4 regions of the Rossellomorea sp. YZS02 genome follow, and region 1 is predicted to be linked to each of the others. Evidence: riboswitches for the same ligand, from Rfam matches in the RefSeq annotation. Region 1 holds a riboswitch; each other region holds the start of a gene.
What was found. Region 1 has a riboswitch for cobalamin ahead of metE (5-methyltetrahydropteroyltriglutamate--homocysteine S-methyltransferase). Riboswitches for the same ligand answer to the same signal wherever they lie in the genome.

Region 1 (5,775 bases):
CACGGGGAGGTTCGATCATGGCACAGTGGTGTCTGGCCCATCATAAGGAGAACTTTCTTTATACCCATTTTGAAGAAATTTGTGAAATTGCAGAGGCTTATGATATTTCGATTTCACTAGGGGATGGATTAAGACCGGGGTCGATCGCAGATGCCAATGACGAAGCCCAATTTGCTGAGCTTGAAACACTGGGCGAGTTAACGAAAATCGCTTGGAGGCATGATGTCCAGGTGATGATTGAAGGGCCTGGTCATGTCCCGATGCATATGATTAAAGAAAACGTGGATAAGCAAATGGAAATCTGTCATGAAGCCCCTTTCTATACATTGGGACCATTAACGACAGATATTGCACCAGGATACGATCATATCACTTCTGCCATTGGGGCTGCGATGATCGGCTGGTTCGGGACGGCGATGCTCTGTTATGTAACACCAAAGGAACATCTCGGGCTTCCGAATAAAGACGATGTCCGGGAAGGCGTCATTGCATACAAGATTGCCGCCCATGCAGCTGATTTAGCGAAGGGGCATCCAGGTGCACGCATAAGGGACAACGCCCTTTCCAAAGCACGATTCGAGTTTAGATGGAATGATCAATTCAATCTCTCCCTGGATCCTGAACGGGCAAGGGAGTATCATGATGAAACCCTCCCTGCCGAAGGGGCAAAGACCGCCCACTTCTGTTCCATGTGCGGACCCAAGTTTTGTTCTATGAGAATCTCACATGATATCAGGGGGATGAAGGGCAGTACTGTAGAGTCACAGTTTGAGAGGGACAAAGGGTTGAAAGAAAAGGCGAAGGAGTTTGTTGAAAATGGATCCAACCTCTACCGGTAATCAAGGTTCTCATATACTTTTGTTGCAGAAAGAAATGCTGATTCTGCACCAAAGGATCATGGACCTTGAGAAAGAAGTGAAGGGCATCCAGGCCAGGTGCAAACATGTCTTTTATGAAACTCCCGCCTCACGGAATTGCATCAAGTGCCATTATGCAGAAAGTACGTACTATTAAGGAGATTGAAAAAGGATGAAATTTTCTTTTGACAGTCAATTGTTCCCGTGCTACGATAAGTACTAATTTCCGAATAGTAAAAATATAAGCATAAAACTCTTATGTAGAGAGGTGGAGGGACTGGCCCTGTGAAACCCGGCAACCGTTCAATTTTTATTGAAAAGGTGCTAATTCCTGCAAAGCCTTGGCTTTGGAAAATAAGAGGGGATTCCACTAAATATGAAGCCCTCTCTTTCATTGATGGAGAGGGCTTTTCGTTATCTGGTAAAAGGACAATTGAATAGACAAATGCAATAGGTGCTGAGTTTTACTCAGCTAAGAGGGAAGACCGGTGAAAATCCGGCGCGGTCCCGCCACTGTATAGGGGAGCAACTTATCATTTAACCACTATTTCATCCGAAATGGGAAGGGGTAAGAAGCGACGATCCTGAGTCAGGAGACCTGCCTGTTGTATGCACTTATGCTCTACGGGGATATAGAGAGGGGTGAGGAATGCGTGTTGAGAATACCGATTGGTCTCGACTCTAGTTAAGTATGCGTATGAATCTCTCTTTCTTTTGAAAGAGAGATTTTTTTGTTGGGGCTATAATCACAATTCTGAAAAGATGGGGAGTGTGTTATTTGAGTAAGGTCATGAGTTCGAATTTAGGGTATCCGAGAATAGGGGAAAATCGTGAATGGAAAAAGGTATTGGAGAAATATTGGTCCAATAAGGTGGACGAAGAGACGTTCCAAAAACAAATGGAAGTTATACGTCTCGCGCATGTGAAGAAACAGAGGGATCAGGGAGTGGATTTGATTCCCCTTGGGGACTTCTCGCTTTATGATCATGTACTGGATACTGCCGTGATGTTTGGAGTCGTTCCGGAAAGATTTGACTATCAAGGTGGGAAAGTACCTCTCGATACGTATTTTGATATTGCAAGGGGGACGAAGGATTCCCCAGCATCGGAAATGACGAAATGGTTTAATACCAACTATCATTATATCGTCCCGGAATTTTCCGGCTCGGAACCTAAGCTGGTGGAAAATCGACCGCTGGCTTTTTACCGAGAAGCGAAAGAAAAGCTTGGTATCAAGGGGAAGCCTGTGATCATTGGGCCATTCACATTTGTGAAATTGTCTAAAGGGTATGATGATGGGGATGGAAACGCACTTGTGGAAAAATTGGTCCCTCTATACGCCAGAGTCTTAAAGGAATTACAGGAGGAGGGAGTAGAATGGGTGCAAATGGACGAGCCGATCTTATGTACCTCCATCTCCAGACAGGAGGTGGAACGCTTTAAAGAGGTCTATGGGGTATTAAAGCAATCTGCTCCCCATGTGAAGGTTATTCTTCAAACCTATTTCGATCGATTGGAGCATTATCAAGAGGTGATGGCCATACCTGTGGACGGGATAGGAATGGATTTTATTCATGATCGGGGAGAGAATTTGGATGCCATCAGAAGGAACGGGTTCCCTGCAGATAAGATACTCGCTGCCGGGGTGGTGGACGGCAGGAATATTTGGAGAAGGAATCTTGTTGACGCCCATTCATTTGTATCTTCATTGACTGATCTAGTATCGAAGGACCAATTAATCATTCAACCATCCTCCAGCTTGCTTCACGTACCGGTGACCGTGCGGAGGGAAGATGCTTTGGATCAAACCCTTAGAGAACGCTTGTCTTTTGCTGATGAGAAATTGAAGGAGGTGGTCATTCTTGCGAAAGCGATCGGGAAAGAAACGGGGATCTTACAGAAGGAGTTGGATGGAAGTGTGAAATCCATCGCTGCCCGGCATGAATCAGTCGGTAGCAGCAGAGAAGCATATGAAGAAAACCGATTGACTGTCAGGAGGTTGTCCCCCTATTCCATTCGCCGAAAGGTACAATCCGAGCTCCCCCTTCTTCCCACTACTACAATCGGGAGCTTTCCTCAGACCAGTGAGGTAAGGAGACAGAGATTGAAGTGGCGTAAGGGTGAGATTGGTGACGACGCATATCGGGAATTCATTCGTGGAGAAATAAAACGGTGGATCACCATCCAGGAAGAAGTCGGATTGGATGTGTTGGTACACGGTGAGTTTGAACGGACGGATATGGTCGAATTTTTCGGCGGAAAATTGGAGGGCTTTCAGTTCACAAGATTCGGATGGGTCCAGTCCTATGGATCGCGATGTGTGAAGCCGCCAATCATATATAGAGATGTGAAATTTATACAACCGATGACAGTGGATGAGACGGTATATGCCCAGTCGCTAACCAAAAAGCCGGTTAAAGGGATGTTAACAGGGCCGATCACCATTCTGAACTGGTCATTCGTGAGGGAGGATCTATCACGCAACACAGTAGCTAACCAGATTGCCTGCTCTCTCTGCAAAGAAATTGAATCACTTGAAGAACAGGGAATTCGGATGATCCAGGTTGATGAACCCGCTCTCAGAGAGGGATTACCATTGAAGAAGGAACGGTGGGATGACTATTTACAAGCTGCTGTTCATTCATTTAAGTTAGCCACTTCGTCAGTTCGGGATGAAACGCAAATTCATACCCATATGTGTTATGCCGATTTTGAAGATATCATGGAAGCCATCAGTGAACTTGATGCAGATGTCATCTCAATCGAGACGTCGAGGAGTCATGGTCAACTGATCAACATTTTTGAGGAAAGCATATACGACAAAGGGATAGGCTTGGGTGTGTATGATATTCACAGTCCCCGGATACCTGAGAGTGAGGAAATCATCAAGCATATTAAGCGTTCTTTAAAAGTGTTGAATCCTACACAGTTTTGGATTAATCCTGATTGTGGTTTGAAAACCAGGGGAATTGCTGAAACCATTTCATCCCTAAAAGTGATGGTGGAATCAGCGAAGCATGTCCGTTCAGAACTTCTCGTGAAGAATGAGTAAGAACATGCGTCATAGAATGAACATCATGAAAGGAGCAACAAATGTCCTACGTAGCCATCGGGAGAATTATACAGGTATACAATGAGCGATACCCTCAGCATACTTGCCTATATATGATCAGTGATAAGAGAGAAGATGAGTTGGAGAAGGGGAGAATATCTTTAAAATCTGAGGTGAAGCTTATGGCAAGTGAGAAGGTATGTAATATATATGCTCCCCAGTAATAGAGAACCTTGGGTCTACTCAACAGATGAAAATTTTCTTCCCCAATACACGTGATATGTGTTAACTTATACTTATATAGAGTTTACATACACAAGGGGGATTCACACATGAATGGAGAAAAACTGAGGATGATCATCCACTGTGCGATCTTTGCAGCGATGACGGGGATCTTCGCACAGATTGAAATACCATTGCCACTCGTTCCCATCAGCGGGCAAACACTGGCAGTCGGAATCACGGCTACGATCCTTGGAAGCAGATATGGGGCATTGTCGCTGATTTGTTATGCGGCACTAGGTGCTGTCGGGGTACCCGTGTTCGCAGGGTTCAGCGGGGGTGCGCAAGTGCTTGTCGGTCCGACCGGCGGCTATATTTTTGGCTTTATCGTAGCGGCTTTCTTTACAGGTTATATTCTTGAAAAAACGAAGTTCACCATTCCGATGGCGATGATCGCCAATACGGTTGGGATGATCATTACATTGATCCTGGGGACCATTCAACTGAAATTTGTAGCGGACCTGGGCTGGAATCAGGCGATGGCAGCGGGAGTTTATCCGTTTATCGTAGTCGGTCTGATCAAAGCGTTCCTGGCAAGCTGGATAGGTATTACGGTAAGAAAGCGTTTGGTTCAGGCAAAATTGATCCAGAGTCGGAAAGTGGCCGCATAAGTAAAAGTGGACTCCTATTTTTAGGAATCCACTTTTTTTTATTTAGAATTTATACATTGACCAGTAACCAATATCCTTAAATCCAATCCGTTTATATATCTTTCCTGCTTCAGGATTATCATAGAAAAGGCAAAGCTCTTTTCCTTCGTTTAGAACGTCACGGCAAAGCTTCGTCATGCACTCTGTGGCATATCCCTTTTTCTTATACTGGGGGTGGGTGCATACAGCGACGATCATGGCGGACATGCTATTTTCCGCCGTAGTGGACGCGGAAGAAACAAACTGTCCATCCTGTTCCACGAAGTAGCTGCGGGCAACCCCTTTTTCCATCCCGTGCTTTCTTTTCTCCACTGTAAAACTTCCTCCGCTGAACTCAGGGATAGCGTTCAACAGCTCTACAAGCTTCGGTAAATCATCGAAATTGGCCTCTTTCACATGGGGCAGATCGTGGTCATCCATGGCCGAGGTACTGTCGCATTTGGCATAATACATATGTCTCTTCGAATCGATCTTCCTTGATAAGTAGGGTTCAACTTCAGTGACAATTCGTTTCAAACCTGAAACGATGCTGTAGTCTTCCGTCCCGTTGATAATAGCGGCGAACCCTTCCGCATCGAATTCCCCCATGGAAAACGGAATGAAGTTTTCCCGGTACTTAAGGAGGATCCCCCTTAAGTTTCCTTCATCATCGAAATCGCCCCAGATTCTCTGGAAATCCTGCTCATATCCGAAGGCTTCAATGTCCCCGATGATGAATAAATTCTCAGCAGGTTGTTGTTGAATAAGCTGCTGGCAACTATCGTGATCTTTTTCTGTAAGCTGTCTGATCATCTTGATTCCCCCTGTAAAATTTAATCATAATCATACCAAAATTAGTAATATTTAGTAAAGTTTTATTTTTAGGTGAAATCAGAAAAAGAATGGGGAATTGGTAATGGTTTTAAAATCCGAGTATTAGGGAAACTTATGAGCA
Region 2 (5,775 bases), on a different contig from region 1:
GGAGCAGGAGTTTCAGGTGGAGAAGAAGGTGCCCTATATGGCCCTGCGATTATGCCAAGTGGTCAGAAAGAAGCGTATGATCTGGTTGAACCTTTCCTCACTGCCATTGCAGCAAAAGTAAAAGGAGATGCCTGCAGTACATACATAGGTCCTGATGGATCCGGCCATTATGTGAAAATGGTACATAACGGAATTGAGTACAGTGATATGCAGCTCATTTGTGAAGCGTATTATCTGATGAAAAATGTACTTGGTTTAAATGCAAATGAGCTTCATGAGATTTTCAAAGAGTGGAATGAAGGTGAACTCGACAGCTATCTGATTGAAATCACCGCAGATATCTTTACAAAGGTGGATGAAGAAACAGGCAAGCCTCTTGTCGATGTCATTTTGGATACTGCCGGGCAAAAGGGTACCGGGAAATGGACGAGCATCAGCTCTCTTGAATTAGGTGTACCATTGTCGATCATCACCGAATCCGTTTTTGCACGCTTCATCTCAGCAATGAAGGAAGAACGTGTGAAGGCAAGCAAGATCCTGAGGGGTCCTAAGAATAAAGAATTTAAAGGAGACAAACAGGAATTCATCGAGATGATTCGTAAGGCATTGTACTTAAGTAAAATCTGTTCATATGCTCAAGGGTTTGCACAGCTTCAATCGGCTTCAGATGAGTACAATTGGAATTTGAAACCAGGCGAAATTTCTATGATCTTCAGAGGTGGTTGCATCATCCGCGCTGGTTTCCTGGAAGAAATCAAGAATGCCTATGACCGTGAACCAGGCTTAACGAATCTGCTCCTTGATCCTTACTTCAAGGAAATTGTAGAAAATTATCAGGATGAAGCCAGGGAGGTTGTGGCCACAGCCATCAAGTTGGGTATTCCTGTACCAGGCCTTGCCAGTGCATTGGCATATTATGATAGCTATCGATCTGAATCGCTTCCGGCAAATCTGCTTCAAGCCCAAAGGGATTATTTCGGTGCCCATACGTATCAGCGAATAGACAAAGAAGGCACCTTCCATACGGATTGGTTATCTAAATAATAGAATGAAGAGCCCTGTGGGGAATCCCACAGGGCTCTATTCATTCATCTTTCGTATCGTGTTTTTTCTTTTCGTCTTGCTGGTCTTTTTTTAGTTCGTCAATTGGAATAGGGTCGACGTTTTGCTCACTCTCATGCTGGTCGAGGATACTTTCATCGTCCTTCTCAGCATTCTCAGGGTTATGATTGGTGGTATTTTTCGGCATGATGCATGTTCCTCCTCATAATGATCGGTTCTTATACCTTACCCCCTCTGGAAAGCAGAAAACCTCTAAAAGGATAAAAAAAAGAAAGCCGCCTTTTGAAGGCGGCTTTCTGAAATGAGTTAGATTTTCACATCGATTTTAGCATTTTTCTTTAAATCTTCGACATGCTGAACGAGTTTTTCTTGTTTCTTCTGTTGTTCCAGCTGTGTTTTGATCTGTGGTTTTACATCTTCATACTTTGGTGCATCCTTAGATTGATCACTGCCTTGTTGGCTGGCATATTGATCATAAAACTTCTTCATTTCATCTTCGGTTACTTCGTCTACCTTGATTTCTTTATCAACGTAGTTCGTATATTTAATATTTTCAGCAATTTGGGTTTTTAGCTCGCCCATCGTAAATCCGGCTTTCTTCATGGCTTCTTCGAATTGCTTTTCATCTTTGTATTGCTTTTTCACTTCTTCTAGCTGTTTATTGATTTCATCCTCAGATGCCTTATAGCCCTTTTCATCTGCTTGTTGCATAAGAAGGGTTTGTCCTACCAGGCTATCGATGGTTTGATCTTTGATCTTCTTAACTGCATCCTTACTCGTTGGATCCTGACCCATTTGTTGGTACTGCATCTGTGATTGAGTCAACACGTTGTTGAAGTCTTCGCCTTTAATTTTTTCATCGTTGACAATGGCAACGACCTTATCTTTCTCTACCTTTTGTTCATCCATTTTCTTTTGCATTTCTTCCATCCTCTTCGCTTGCTCTTCTTGTGCCTTTTTGTCAGAGGCTTCTGTTTTCGGTTTATCGTCAGCTTTTTGGCTCTCCTCATCCGAACCGCAAGCGGCTAGTCCAATTGTTAATAATGCTAATAGTAAAGTCGTTAATAGTTTCTTCATAGTAGACTCCTTTCAGAACTAAGGTGTGATTTCCAAAAAAATCACTTAATGCGCATTTTAAATGAAAAAGCCTTAAAAAGAAAGTATTTAGGCTAAAAAGTATTGATTGTAATGAGGATGACACACAGGTAAACTGGTGCTCCTCCTTGTATTCACCTGTATGTATACGATTACAAAGAAGAAATCACCTCCAAATAGGATATGAATTTCAAATGATTATTACATTAAAAAAAGAGGCTGCTTAAATCGAGAATACTCCATTTAAACAACCTGAAAAAAATATTGGGGACCAAAGAATACTGTCAAACAACCTTCTATTTGAATTATAGAGAGAGGGGGGGATGAGCTCAACCAACATAAAAGGAGATGAGGACTGAACAGTGTCCATTTGAAGAGAGTATTCAATCTTCTTCTGCCCTTTTCAACGAAAATAATAATTATAGGCATATTCCAATGGGGAGGGATTTTCTTCCTTTTGTTGAATTGGTAACAGTATAACGATAAAAAGGAGAGAGAAGATGAAGCAACTGATAAGAGTGGGGACGATTTACATCCCGGTAAGTGATGTCCAAATGGCGAGTACATGGTATCAGGAAAAGTTAGGCGCCGAGCTGAACTATATGGACGAAGATAAAGCTATATTAGATCTTGCTCATCAAAGCATTTTTTTGGTGAGCTCGATAGAAGGAGAAAGCAGCAATTTTTTAGATAAGCGCCGAAATAAGCGATTTTCCTTAACGTTTGAAGTGGATGGTATAAGTGATTTAAACAACTTGAGAGAGTATTTGCTTGATCAGGAAGTGGAGACGGGGAAGATCGAGGACAGGGGCCACAGTGGACTTAATTTCGTATTCGCGGACCCTGATGGCAATCTATTTGATGTGTGGAGTGAATTAAGTCCACAGTTTAAAGAAGCCTTTAATGTGTAAAAGAAGAAACCATCTTGATGCTTGACTCTAAATAGAAGAAGAGCGATACTTGTAAAAGTTTAATAGATTTGCTTGTATTTCTAAAATAAATCGTATATGATGATGAAGAACACAACATTTTGTGTTCTTTTGAAATTAATTAACTATATATTGATTATAACCTGTGAATAGGGTGTCTGTTGAGACTTAAAAGGGAATCCGGTGTGAAACCGGAGCTGTCCCCGCAACTGTATGTGCCGACGAAATAAGGAACTGCCACTGTCGATAAGATGGGAAGGCCTTAGAGTAGAATGAAGCGCTAGCCAGGAGACCTGCCTTATTTATCACGTGTTATCTTCTTCGGGAATTGGGAGGATAAAGCGAGGATTGTAATAGGCTAAAGTCTATTTATATCTCCGTCTATATAAAGCCCATCCTTTTAGAAGGATGGGCTTTTTTTACTCCTTCCCCACTATTCAAAATGGGAGGAATCATTGTGTCAATCACAGTAAATGAACGGCTAAAAGAGGTAGAAGAGATTCTAAAAAGTCTGCACAGTCGGTTTCCGGATCTTTATTTCACCGAATACAATGAAAAGATTTGGCTCTATGCTGAACAACAGGACATGAATAAAGAAGGACTCTATCATTTTATGATCCTGACAGCAGTTGAACGTATCTCCGCACATGAACCGGATTGGACATATGTCGCCGCATCACTGTACATAAAGGATTTATATCAGAGGACGGCCTTATCAAGGGGGACGTCAGAAGAGAATCCGTACGGCTCCTTTTATCAAGTGGTCAAAGATTTAACTTCTTCACAATTATATACACCTGCCTTGCTTGATTGTTATAGCAAAGAAGAATTGGACTACTTGGGCTCCAAGCTGGATTCGACCAGGGATCATCTCCACACATACATAGGAATTGTTACATTGGCCGAGAGATATTTAACAAAGTCCCATGAAGGCGCCATTCTGGAGTTGCCACAAGAGCGATTTATGATCATAAGCATGACCCTGTTCAGGAACGAAGCGAAAGAAAAGAGAATCTCCTTGATTGAAGAAGCCTATTGGGCGCTTTCCAACTTGTATATGACGGTGGCAACCCCTACATTTGCGAATGCAGGGAAGAGTCATGGCCAGTTATCCAGCTGTTTCATAGATACTGTGGAAGATGACTTAAGAAGTATTTATGACAGCAATACAGATGTTTCCACATTGAGTAAAAATGGCGGGGGATTAGGAATTTATTTAGGAAAGGTCCGGAGCAGAGGAAGTGATATCAAAGGCTTTAAAGGGGTGAGCTCAGGTGTCATCCCCTGGATGAAGCAACTGAATAATACGGCGGTTTCCGTCGATCAATTAGGACAGCGCCAGGGGGCGATTGCCGTATATTTAGACGTATGGCATAAAGACATCTTTCCTTTCCTTGATACACGTTTGAACAATGGGGACGAAAGACAGCGGACACATGACCTTTTCACAGGAGTCTCAATTCCGGACTTATTTATGGAACAAGTGGAGGAGAGGAAAGATTGGTATTTATTCGATCCTCATGAAGTGAAAACAGTCATGGGATATTCACTGGAAGATTTCTATGATGAAAGGAAAGGCAAGGGATCATTTCGGGAGAGGTACTGGGATTGTGTAGATCATCCGCTGCTTTCCAGAGAAGTGGTTCCGGCCATTGACATTTTTAAGCGGATCATGATATCCCAGCTCGAAACGGGGACACCTTATATGTTTTACCGTGATACCGTTAACCGCCTGAATGCAAATTCCCATAAAGGAATGATCTATTGCAGTAATTTATGTACGGAAATTGCTCAGAATATGAGTCCAACCGTTATAGAAGAAGAAGTAATTAAAGATGGAAAAATTGTAACCTATAAGTCTCCTGGTGATTATGTCGTCTGCAATCTTGCTTCCATCTCTTTAGCTAAAACCATTATGGATGATGAGTTGAAGAGGGTTGTATCAATAGGAGTAAGGATGCTGGATAATGTAATTGATTTGAATGACCTTCCCGTCCTGCAGGCTCAAATGACCAATCAACGGTATAGGGGAATCGGGTTGGGAACATTCGGATGGCATCACCTTCTTGCTCTAAAGGGAGTGAAGTGGGAAAGCAGTCAGGCGGTGGACTATTGCGATTCTCTTTATGAAGAGATTGCTTATCACACAATAAAAGCCAGCTGCGAACTGGCGGACGAGAAGGGCGTATACCCATACTTTGAAGGATCTGAATGGTCCTCAGGAGAATATTTTGAGAAACGCGGATATTCCAGTATGAGATGGGCTGAATTGAAGGATAAGGTTTCTGCAAAAGGAATTCGTAACGGATATCTGATGGCTGTTGCTCCCAATTCCTCAACATCAATCATTGCGGGATCCACTGCGAGCATTGATCCGATCTTCAGGCTGGAGTATTCCGAAGAAAAGAAAGATTATAAGATTCCCGTCACCGCTCCTGATCTATCACCGAAAACAACCTGGTATTACAAAACTGCTTATCATGTCGATCAACATTGGAGTGTAAAACAGAATGTGAAAAGGCAGCGGCATATCGACCAGGGGATTTCGTTTAATCTGTATGTGAGAAATGACATTAAAGCGAAAGATTTATTGGAGCTGCATCTGGATGCCTGGAATTCCGGATTGAAGACAACTTATTATGTCAGGTCAACGTCGGTATCCGATTTTGAAGAATGCGAAAGCTGTCAT
Region 3 (5,775 bases), on a different contig from region 1:
ATTGCCGGCATATTGAGGTTGGGGTAAGGGATTGAGGTTTTAGGGAATGGGGTTAGCAGGTGAAGTTTGGGTGGTTTCAGCTGTTGATTTTCTTCATGATTTCAGCAGCTGATTTCCGCTGTTTTTTCAGCAGCTGAATACACCTTAAACAAGGTACAGAACAACCTTTTCCACACTGCACCGATTTCATAATTAAAGAAGAGATGCTTCCTCCCGGAAACATCTCTCTTTACTTATTTCCTATTTATTTCCCTTGCCGGCTTCCTCTAACTCTTTTTCCTCCACTTCATTGGAGGCTGCCACTTCCTTATCTGCAGATTCGGAAATAGCAGGCTGATAATGCACAGGCTGGGTTCTGTTGGCATAAGACTTCAGTAGCTCGCCTACATCAATGCCTGTCATTTCACGGAGTGGTTCCTGCATGTCAAGCATCGTTCTCGTGATGCTCTTACCAAAGGATGGAACCCCTTGACCATTGCCTGAATCGATGATCTTGACCGAATCGATATTGTTCAGAGGCTGAGCGATCTTCTCTGCAAATATCGGAAGCATTTCAATGAGTTTCTCGGTGATGATGACATCTCCGTGTTTCTCCATGGCTTCTGCAAGAAGTTTACGGGATTCAGCTTCGGCTTTACCACGTTCACGGATGACATCTGCTTCTGCAGACCCTTCTTCCCTGCGGATCTTGGCTTTCGCTTCCCCGTCGATTTCCGATTTCCGTGCTTCGGCTTCTGCTTTACGAGTTGTTTCGTAATAATCTGCATCGGCTTTTGTTTTACGGACCTTGGATTCTTCCGCTTCGAGTTTAACCGCACGTTCACGTTCAAGGAATTGAAGGGTCAGCTCTTCTTCTTTTACTTCCTTGGCCAGTTTGGCTTTTTCAAGCTCGTATGACTGCTCGGATTTCGCTCTTGCACGCTCTGTTTCTTCTTTGAATGCAGCATCTTTGATGTCTTTTTCTTTCTTCGATTGAGCAATCGTAATTTGACGCTTGTACTCTTCTTCTTTCGCTTCCTGGTCGGTCTGTGCACGGTGAATGCGTGTTTCACGCTCTGTGTTCGCTTCTGCGATTTCCGCTTGCTTACGCACCTCTGCGATACGAGGACGACCAAGGTTTTTCAAATATCCGTTTTCTTCATCGGCATCCCGTATGTCCGTCAATCCGAGTGACGTGATTTTAAAGCCCATCAGATCAAGCTGTTTCTGGGCGATTTCCGATACATCGGCGTTGAATTTTTCACGGTTGCTGTTAATGTCTTCAACGGTCATTTTTGAAAGGATGGCACGAAGATTACTACCCAATACTTCGATGATTTCATCTTCAATTTCCTTTTGATCCTTCCCGAGGAACTGCTCGGCATAGTTGGCGATCCCGTTCAGGGTGTCGGCCACTTTCACCATGGCCACTGCATCGGCGACAATCGGAACTCCTCCGTTTGTATACACTCGTGGAGTGGAAAGCTTCAATTGGAAAGATGTAAGGTTAACAGGCGTGCTTGTTTGGAAACGTCTTAATCTGTATCCTCCACCACGGATGATTTTCATGGAACGGCCTTCCTGGTCGGTGAAAATATTCGATTCCTTTTCAGGATCCCCCAGTTTTGGTCCGGTAATGATCAATGCCTGATTGGATCTTGCGGTACGATAACGAAACCTCATCCAGAAATAATATGCGATCCCTACAATTGCCGCAATGACCAGTACAGGAATCAAGAAAACGAAAAATCCAATAACACTCAATGATCCTAGCATTCTGACAACCCCTCTCGACATTTTGTTTAAACCAGCATGCTGTCTGATTTAATTTTTAAATAAAAGTGCTAGCTACACTACTATATACGGATGCCAGAATGAAAAAGTTTCAAAAAATTAGGCTATTCTCCTATTTTTATATAAAGGCTGTTTTCATATACCTTGTTGCTTTTGGATGTAGCGAGTGGCGGTTGATTTCCGCTACAGGTGCTCGCTTTCCGCTCCAATCAACTGACGAAAAGTTTGACTATCACATAGGAAATGTGGAGACTTCTTATGCCACTGCTTTTTCACTCTTTGCTGTGATTGATTTTATTTTAAAGTCCTTTACTTTTTTTAAACTGATGGACACAAACCATTTTGCTCTGTCAACCACTTACTACTCTAGAGGGTGAAGGGAACTGCGTAGACTCCTACGGAAAACGGGCGTGCCGAGACCCCGGAAGCGGTTTTTGCTGAGGAGGCTCGGCCGAACGTCCGTGGAAAGAGGGACTGTTCCCTTCACCCTCCTGCACCACACCCTGAATGACAGAGCATTCGCAAATCTTAGTTTGTATATAAACTTTGCGAAAACAGCTTATATAAAAAAGCCTGAACCTGTAAAAGTTCAAGCTTTCATCCTATAAAAACCAGCCATGTAATGCACCAAGCAAAGTAAAAATGATGAGATGATCACCAATGGCAATCAGGAACATCCTTTTGGTCATGAGTCCAAAAAGTGCATTTTTTAAATAAACAATGGAAACCAATATCCCAACGATTCCTCCTACCAACGCTCCTGAAGCTAAACCACTGGATTCCGTCCCTTGAACGAGAACTCCTACCAGGGCAGAACTAATGAATGCCACCAGGACAGCCACCACATATTTCACCGGGCCTGCTCCATCCTGATCTTTCTTCCCAAGAAGGATTGAATAAAAAATCCCGCCGTATATCATATACAACACGGCCCCCGCTAAAAACGCGAACATATTCAAATCTGCTGTCATCCCTATTCCTCCATTAATTCGGTTCAATGGCCAGTGCGATCGCCTTTATACCACATCTTATCTCAAGCGACCCTGGTATACCCTTTACCTCAACAAGTTCAACCGGATTCCCCAAATACCTAAAGCCGCTTTGTGGCAGCCAATAACTATAAAGCTCCGAGTAACATTCAATCAGCATGCCCCTTTCCTCATAATCGACTGGCTCAGGAAACTCATATATCACATGCTTCCCTCCGGAGAAATGATTGGTGTCCTCCCCGGGGATACTGCGCCCCTTAACGCCCAACCGGCATTCATACCTGTTTTTTTCAGCAGGGGTGATGTACGGGTTACTCTTAGGTACACCGAATAACAACGGGCTGTCCTCCAATAGATCCCTTGCATTCCCCCAATGATAAAGATCCCGCCACACTGCAGGAATCCCTTTGACGTAGGATCCTGTATGGTATCGGTTGACAGTGGAGCATCCTGGTAAATGTGCGACTTTCACTTTGGAAAGGTCCAGCCATTTAAACTCATTATAAGTCTCTCTATCCCGGGATGCTTTCGGATTTGTGCTGGAAAGTTTAGATTTCTTGCTATTAATATATTCCCTTGGAAATCGTTCTAAATAAGCACCTTCCCTCCAGCTTTTCGGATTGGTGTTGAAATAGGTATTGAACGAATAGGTGAAATAAGATAAAGAAGAAAATCCACATTTCAAGGCAACTTCAGTCACAGGAACCCTTGGCTCATAAATCAGCATATGTGCGGCATTTTCCAATCGAATCCTTTTCACATAACCTGCAGGGGTCTCACCTATGAACCCTTTAAACAATCGTTGGAAGTGATAAGGTGAATAGGTAGAGACTTTGGCGAGATGCTCTAAAGATAAGTCTTCTGTAAGATGTTGATCTATGTATTGAATTACTCTATGAATCTGCGTCTGTTGATCACTATATGTCATTTCGATTCCTCACATGCATTCAATGAATCTCCCTATTTCCATCGTTCAAGCTTGTGGATATTCCTCACAAACATACCTGATAAAAATGCCGGGACCCCCATTTCAATGCATTTGTTTTTCACAAAAAGCTTCATTTCGTCCATCGTAATATCCTTTTGAGTGAATTCTCCTTGCTGGTAACAGTGCTTACAATACATGACACTTTCCTCTGAATTTTTTTCCGTCCCCCGATCTTCTGCCTTCTTCAGCGGCATGGCACAACTTTGACATTTATTGAATTTCTTCACAATATCCCATCCCCTTTTCTTCATTTTACCATAGAGGGTGCTCATTCTATGAAAGTCTATGATAAAATAAAACCGTTCACAATTTAATCATTGCTCATTGGTGAAAATGATATGTTCATTTTCTTTAAAGGGAAGTTGGTGAAAATCCAACGCGGTCCCGCCACTGTAAGGCTGAGATTCCATATGGATCCACTGTTTCGCATCGAAATGGGAAGGAATATGGAATCGGAGACGCTGAGCCAGGAGACCTGCCAAGCTGAGAAGAACACGAAAGTTCCTACGGGAGATAGGAGGGTGTTGCGCATATGAAACGTCATACAGGGAACCAAGGGATCCCGGACGCTCGTTTGGAGTAACTGCATCTTCTTTTCACAAAGGAAGATGTTTTTTTGTTTCGCCATTATACAATCAGGGAGATGACAAGAATGGAACAAGCTTATTCTGTTGAGCGTTCACGAACCGTACAAACCAGATTGGTACTGCCACCGGATACCAATCATATGCAAACAATCTTCGGGGGAAAGGTATTGGCATTTATCGATGAAATTGCTGCGCTGTCAGCGATGAAGCATTCGAGCTCTGTGGTAGTCACGGCTTCGATCGATTCGGTCGATTTTCTGTCATCCGCAACTGTCGGAGACGCACTCAGCCTCGAGTCGATTGTAACTTCCACGGGAAGGACTTCAATGGAGGTGTACGTAAAAGTTTTCTCTTCGAATCTATTGACAGGTATCAAAACCTTGACGACGGAATCATTCCTTACCATGGTTGCGGTGGATGAAAACGGTAAGCCGAAACCGGTGCCGAAAGTGATCCCGGAAACAGAAGAGGAGAAGAGATTGTTCAACTCAGCTGTTCTGAGGAAGGAACATCGGAAGAACCGGGCATTGATAAAATAAGTTTTTGGGTATGGACAGCACGCTGTTCATACCCTTTTTTAACACTAAATATTGTCTTACCAGTAAAAGAACACCGAGCAGATGATGACGGCGATCCATGCTGTGGATGACCAAATTCCCGCCCGCATTAAATCCTTGTCGGTAAAATAACCGTACGAGTAGCTGATCAGATGAACCGGGGACTGGGTGACGAGGAAAAATCCCGGGACGCATGCCAGGAACACCGGCATGGCAATTTGCATGGGTGATAAACCCGGGATTGTGTGCCCGATCGTGATGCTGAGAGGGAGCATGATGGTCAAAAACCCCAGGATATTGACGAATACGATCCGAATAATACTCGTACATAAGATGAGGAGCAGGATGATCACCCAGGATTGGTGGCCAGTAAGTATAGAATTCAACCCTTCTGCCATCCATTCAATCGTCCCTGTCTCGACCAGCATCCCCGATACCATCAGAGTGGAGGCAAAAAAGAGCATCAGATCCCAATCAATCGATTCCCGCGCTTCTTCCCACTTCCATACTCCTGCAAAAGGAATGACGGTCATACATGCGCCCAGAAGGCCAACTTGAGGAATGGAATATCCATGTAGAGGCTGTGCAATCCACAGGATCAACGTTCCCCCGATGATACACATGATTTTCTTTTCATTGATGCCGACCGGCCCAAGCTCACTGATTCTTTTTTCGATCAATGCCAATAACAGCTTTCGGTCAATCTTCTCAGGGGGAAAGATCATTAAGAATATCCCCCACAATATCACGATAAAAAGCAGCACCGGTATTCCAAAAATCAGAAACCATCTTATATAATTCAGATCGCCCGAAACGTCGCTAAGGATTCCGAAAGCGTAGATAGTGGAACTGGCCCCAGTCGCGACAAACGATCCTGAAAT
Region 4 (5,775 bases), on a different contig from region 1:
GATTTTTGGTAGGACAGATCCAGATGATTAGTGGGTTCATCAAGCAAAAGGATCTGGGGTTCTTGCGCGAGTGCCTGAGCAAGAAACACACGTTGACGTTCCCCACCGGACAGTTCATGGAGGAAGCGGTCTTGAAAAGAAGAAATACCCGTTTGGTCCATCACTTTGTCAACCACTTCACGATCCCTCTCCGTTGCCCCTTTTATAAAACCTTTCTGATGAGCATATCGACCAAGCATGACCGTCTCTTTCACTTCATAAGAAAAAGTTTCAGTCGATATTTGAGGCAGAACAGCTACATGCTTAGCTAATTCCTTCGAAGAATATTGTGTAAGCGGCCTTCCTTTCAATTCAATCGTCCCAGCCATTAACGGAAGAAGACCGGTAAGTGCCTTTAATAGCGTCGTCTTCCCACTGCCATTTGGCCCGAGAATGCCAAAAAACTCTCCTTGATTCACATGAAAATTCATGTCATCAACGATTTTATGATTGTTATATCCCACTGAGACGCTGTTAACAGCGATCATGATGAAGAACCCCTTTTCTTTAAGAGAATATAAGCGAACATCGGAGCACCGATCAAAGCCGTAATCACTCCAATTGGAAGTTCAGTCGGGGCGATGATGGTTCTTGAGAGTAAATCAGCGAGAACGAGAAATCCTCCTCCTGTGATGATGGAAAGGGGAAGAAGATGCTTATGATCATGTCCGACGATTCTTCTTAGAAAATGAGGGATGACAAGACCGACGAACCCGATTGTTCCAGAGACAGCGACGGCTGATCCCGTTAAGATACTCCCGGCAATGAGAATGATAAGCTTTCTCTGATGTACGGATATGCCTATATGGCGGGCTTGTTCTTCACCGAAGCTCATTCCATTCAACTCTTTGCCGTTCAGGATGAGTACTATTGTCCCTATAAGGAAGAAAGGAAAGATGATAGTGATATAATCCCACCCTCTCATAGAAACGCTCCCAAGAAGCCAGCCGATGATTTGCCTCAATTCTTCGCCTGTGAGTGCGATCATCAGGGAAATCAAAGATCCTAAAAACGAGCTGAAGATGATCCCTGTCAAGATGATGGTTTCAACCTTCATGGTCCTCTCGACTTTTTGTGCGAACCATAGTACTAGAAATACAGTGATGATGGAGCAAATAATGCTGAAAAAGGGAAGCGTAAACTTCCCAATGAACGGAATACTCCAATGAAAAAATAAAGTGATGACTGCACCGACAGATGCCCCTGATGAGACACCCAATGTATATGGATCGGCCAGCGGGTTACGCAATAATCCTTGGAAAGAAGCTCCGGCAACGGCTAAAGAGCTCCCCACCAGTAAAGCTAACAGTACTCTTGGTAACCTGATGGTATACACGATGTTCGAATACATGGGATCGACCGTCTCAGGTAAATCAAAGCCAAACCACTTAGAACCGATGATTGTAACGATATCCAATGGCGGGATCGATATGGTCCCGATTGAAATGGCTGCAAGAACCGCCGCTAATAAAAATAGGCCAGCCAATCCGTATGTAACCCCTATTCTATTTTGCAAATACCTCTGGATAGATCGACTTTGCAATTTCCTCTACTCCTTCAACCAATCTTGGACCCGTACGTGTGACTAAATCTGAATGAACATCGTAAACATGCCCATTCTTCACGGCATTGACATCTTTCCATCCATCTCTCTTCATTACTTGTTCTTTCGGGTTTTCGCTATAATAACCATACGTTGTGATGATCACGTCAGGATTCGAAGAAATGACAGATTCCTGATTTACCTTCACCCATCCTTCTTGTTCGCTCATGACATTATCAGCATTGACCATTGAAAGCATTTGATTGATGAACGTGTTCTTTCCTGTTGAATAAATGTCCGGTGAAGGAGAAACTTCCACATACACACGCTTCTTATTTGATACTTCATTTGCCTTTTTCTCAATCTCTTCCAAATCTGATTTCATGTCAGACACAATAGAAGCTGCCTTGTCTTTTTTCCCTACAAGAACACCAATATCATTGATGGTGGTGTACACTTCTTCAAAACTTTTTGCATCCTCTACGATGAATACATTGATCCCAGCATCTTTCAACTGATTCAACCCTTCTTCCGCTGATTTGGCAGTGGATTCATGGGCAAGGACCAGATCGGGTTCTAAGCTGACAATTTTCTCGACGTTAAATTCCATTCCACCGATCTTCTCTTTATCCGCGGCTTCTTTCGGATAGTTATCAAAATCTGAAACACCGACGATTTCCCTGTTTAATCCAAGTTCGAATAAAATTTCCGTATTACTTGGAATTAGTGAAACGATATGCTTAGGTTGTTCCTCCAGTGTAACTTTATGATTCAATGCGTCATTTAAAGACAAAGGAAATTCTGATGAATCCCCACTTACCTCTGCATTTTCTTTATTCTTTGATTGATCACCATCATTGGTTCCGCATGCTGAAAGGAACCCAACGGCCAAAAATAATGAGAGTATTACCTTAAATGTGTGTTTCATTTCCTTATTCCCCCTGTGAATGTAGATTGTAGACAGAAAAAAACATCTCTAGTGGACCAGAGATGTTGTGTAAGATGCATATATAGGGTTCAAAACAATAAACCATGCACATTACACCTCTCTATCCGCGTAGATTTGGTGCGAAAAAAACTCAGGCAGGTCTCCTGGCTCATGGTCATTGTTTGCTGATACCTTCCCATGCACGCTTCGCACAGTGGCATACTTTCAGCAAACTACCATTTACAGTGGCGGGACCGCGTTGGAATTACACCAACTTCCCTATTAAGAAGCTAAGAAGAAACATGCCTTCCGCTTCACCTGAATTCTTACCATATGTAATTGTTCCGTTCAAAAGAATTATACACAAATTATGACGGATGGGAAATGAAATTTCATAAAATTGCAGAAAACTTGCAGATTTACATTTTTTCATGTAAGTGCATAAGTTTAATACATTGTGGCGATGAACCATTCGTGGTAGAATCTGTTCAAGCAATTACTTTACTGCTTTAGAGGAGTACATATGGTACAGGAGGTTTGCTAGTATGAATGTTAAGAGAGAAATTGCCACCTTTGCAGGTGGATGTTTTTGGTGCATGGTAAAGCCGTTTGATGAGCTGCCCGGGATTATCGACGTGATTTCAGGATATGCTGGAGGGCACCTGGAAGACCCCTCTTATGAGGATATCAAAGGGGGTAACACCGGACATTATGAAGTCGTCCAAATCACTTTTGATCCGGACCTCTTTCCTTACGAGCAGCTATTAGAACTATACTGGCCCCAAATTGACCCTACTGATGACGGAGGTCAGTTCCACGATCGCGGTGACCAGTACCGTACAGCTATTTTCTATCACAATGAACAACAAAAGCTATCGGCGGAAAAGACAAAGAAAGCAATAGAAGACAGCGGCCGATTCAATAAACCGATCGTCACTAAGATTCTTCCTGCATCACCTTTTTACCCTGCAGAGGATTACCATCAAAAATACTATAAAAAGAATCCTGATGAATATAAACAGGACCGCGAAAAGTCAGGCCGAGATGATTTCATTGAAGATCATTGGAAAAACAATTAAAGGCATGAAAATAAACTCCTTTCACCAAACTAATGGGTAGAAAGGAGTTTTTCATTTGAATAAAGAAAAGAGTAAAAGTGATCTAGAACAGGTTACCGGATTTGATGGACCTGGTAAGATCGTTAATTTCTTCGATCCCTATCCCGATGAAGATGAAGCCAATGTAAACAACTCGGACACGGTGGATAATCATTCATCGGAACGAAGATAAAGCATGGTGAGGGCTGCTAATATTCGAGCCCTCCCCCTCTTTTCCTGATGGGGCAGGATGGATTCGAGCCAGGGGTAGAGAGGGATGCGATTGATTGAACATTCTTTTACATCCAAGAACATGCAAGCACGAAACCATCCAAGGCATCTAATTTTCAAGAATGATACAAATTGTACATAAATTTATACCGCGATGTAAACGTTAAAAGTAAGAACCGAGGAAGTCCTCCACTTAGTTAAGCCGTTAATCCCTTGATTTGCTCGGTTCCCTCCCCTTTGTCCCTATTCCTCATCCATAAATAAGAATCGGACGTCAGTGTCGAAATGTCCGGTTATCGTCCGAATGGGGATGTCATCTCCCTCCATCCAGTCCTGAAAGTCTATCTTTACTCCTTTTGCACTTTCACCGAATCCGATTAAGCATTGCAACGTTTCACAATAAAATACACATGTATGAATGGTCCCAGCCCAAGAATCATAGGCCTTCTTGAAAACAGGGCCCTCGCCATCATTAAACAGATTTAGGGCCCTTTCCATGGTCAACCTCTCTTTTTGTTCGGATTGCAGTACGCTCAGCCTTTTCAGAGAATCCTTTAAATAATGACGATTATCCTTCTTCATATGATTCATTTGAAAATGATTGGTACAACCAAGAGTTGATGAATGATAAACCCCAATGCCTCTTGGAGACGCCTCCACCACAGCTGCCTTTCCACTTCGATCATACAAAGAGTAGTTAAAGCTATGGCGGTGAGGGAGCTTGCGCAAAACATCAATGGCCTCGTCAGAATCTTTACAGGTATCAAGGATGATCCGGGCGATTGTCGTACATATGAAGCCTTCTCCAGGTTTTAAGCGATTTACAAAGTGAAAGCCAACTGCCAATCCTTTTTCATTCAACCCGTCAATCCGACCGATCCCTCTGCCGGAGAAACCTATAGAAGCATACCCTCCTGAAGGCTTTACTAATAGAAGCCTTCCCTCATACGTTTTGGGATGGTAATCATAATTTCTTACATAAACACCATCTTTCGCCAGAGATGAACAACCGGACTCTATCCACTCCTGCTGAAAGCCTGAATATTCATGAACAGTTTCCTCCATGGACCATTGCAATCCTTTAGATAAACCCTGTAATTCATCCCACAAGCCGGGTGCATACTGAAGAATGAATCTCTTCGCTTCCATGATATCCACTTTGTAGTTTCGCAGTGACTTCCTACGGCGCTCCAGATGATGGGTGTAAAGGGGGGATTTCCGAAGTTCATGTCCTAGCTGAAGGCCGATTTCATAGTAAGTCCCTCTTGACTGCAATACATCTAATACAACTTTTTTCATTCATCTATAACCCTTTCTGCACACTTAATATAATGTCGAATAAATACCTTATCCCTTTAACGCCTGTTATGCTACACTTAATTCATCAAATTGTAGGAGGAAATATCATGCAAAAAACTCAAAAAACACTTTCACTAATTCAAGAAGGAGTGAACGTTCTGAGTTTGTAACAGGAAACGGCGCTCCTTCTTCCAGAGTATAAATTAAATCAGGAAGCAGGAGACATTTTATGATGAAACAAACGCTCGCATCCCATAATATCCGGATGCTATTTTGGATTTCTTTTTTTGGTACAATCAGCTTTCTTCAACCCGTTTTAACATTATTCTATTTCGAAAGAGGATTAACCTCCTCCGATATATTGCTCGTTCTGATGTTTTGGAGCGGGGCCGTATTACTCGGAGAGGTTCCAACTGGAATATTTGCCGATCGTTTCGGGGCAAAATATTCTTTTTTACTCGGTTCGTTTCTTAAGTTCATTAGTATCGTTCTTCTTCTATTTGCCTATGAACCTTGGATGTTTTTCCTTTACAGCTTCATCAATGGGTTCAGTGTTACCTTCTTCTCAGGGGCAGATGAGGCCTTGATCTATGATTCACTCAAGGAGTCAAATGAAGAAAATCGAATGGATCATGCAA

Region 2: linked by a shared signal. The riboswitch ahead of SLH55_RS19805 (ribonucleoside-diphosphate reductase subunit alpha) and the one ahead of metE (5-methyltetrahydropteroyltriglutamate--homocysteine S-methyltransferase) in region 1 are both predicted to bind cobalamin.
Region 3: linked by a shared signal. The riboswitch ahead of SLH55_RS14730 (acyl-CoA thioesterase) and the one ahead of metE (5-methyltetrahydropteroyltriglutamate--homocysteine S-methyltransferase) in region 1 are both predicted to bind cobalamin.
Region 4: linked by a shared signal. The riboswitch ahead of SLH55_RS13405 (ABC transporter substrate-binding protein) and the one ahead of metE (5-methyltetrahydropteroyltriglutamate--homocysteine S-methyltransferase) in region 1 are both predicted to bind cobalamin.

Annotation. Positions count from the first base shown of each region.
Region 1 covers NZ_JAXBLY010000019.1:70,928-76,702, reverse strand. The annotation lists gene thiC (phosphomethylpyrimidine synthase ThiC) at 1-839, shown strand, start outside; SAM riboswitch class I at 1,111-1,218, shown strand; cobalamin riboswitch at 1,293-1,478, shown strand; gene metE (5-methyltetrahydropteroyltriglutamate--homocysteine S-methyltransferase) at 1,636-3,909, shown strand; gene SLH55_RS17685 (biotin transporter BioY) at 4,242-4,802, shown strand; gene SLH55_RS17680 (GNAT family N-acetyltransferase) at 4,845-5,633, opposite strand.
Region 2 covers NZ_JAXBLY010000023.1:32,131-37,905, forward strand. The annotation lists gene gndA (NADP-dependent phosphogluconate dehydrogenase) at 1-1,044, shown strand, start outside; gene SLH55_RS19790 (hypothetical protein) at 1,085-1,249, opposite strand; gene SLH55_RS19795 (SurA N-terminal domain-containing protein) at 1,369-2,139, opposite strand; gene SLH55_RS19800 (VOC family protein) at 2,658-3,068, shown strand; cobalamin riboswitch at 3,222-3,402, shown strand; gene SLH55_RS19805 (ribonucleoside-diphosphate reductase subunit alpha) at 3,529-5,775, shown strand, end outside.
Region 3 covers NZ_JAXBLY010000014.1:67,473-73,247, forward strand. The annotation lists gene ade (adenine deaminase) at 1-35, shown strand, start outside; gene SLH55_RS14710 (flotillin family protein) at 241-1,755, opposite strand; gene SLH55_RS14715 (DUF1761 domain-containing protein) at 2,376-2,744, opposite strand; gene SLH55_RS14720 (AraC family transcriptional regulator) at 2,758-3,690, opposite strand; gene SLH55_RS14725 (zinc ribbon domain-containing protein) at 3,723-3,977, opposite strand; cobalamin riboswitch at 4,059-4,248, shown strand; gene SLH55_RS14730 (acyl-CoA thioesterase) at 4,403-4,876, shown strand; gene SLH55_RS14735 (DASS family sodium-coupled anion symporter) at 4,933-5,775, opposite strand, start outside.
Region 4 covers NZ_JAXBLY010000012.1:135,715-141,489, forward strand. The annotation lists gene SLH55_RS13395 (adenosylcobinamide amidohydrolase) at 1-527, opposite strand, end outside; gene SLH55_RS13400 (FecCD family ABC transporter permease) at 524-1,582, opposite strand; gene SLH55_RS13405 (ABC transporter substrate-binding protein) at 1,545-2,510, opposite strand; cobalamin riboswitch at 2,647-2,847, opposite strand; gene msrA (peptide-methionine (S)-S-oxide reductase MsrA) at 3,056-3,589, shown strand; gene SLH55_RS13415 (hypothetical protein) at 3,645-3,800, shown strand; gene SLH55_RS13420 (C45 family peptidase) at 4,082-5,137, opposite strand; gene SLH55_RS13425 (MFS transporter) at 5,367-5,775, shown strand, end outside.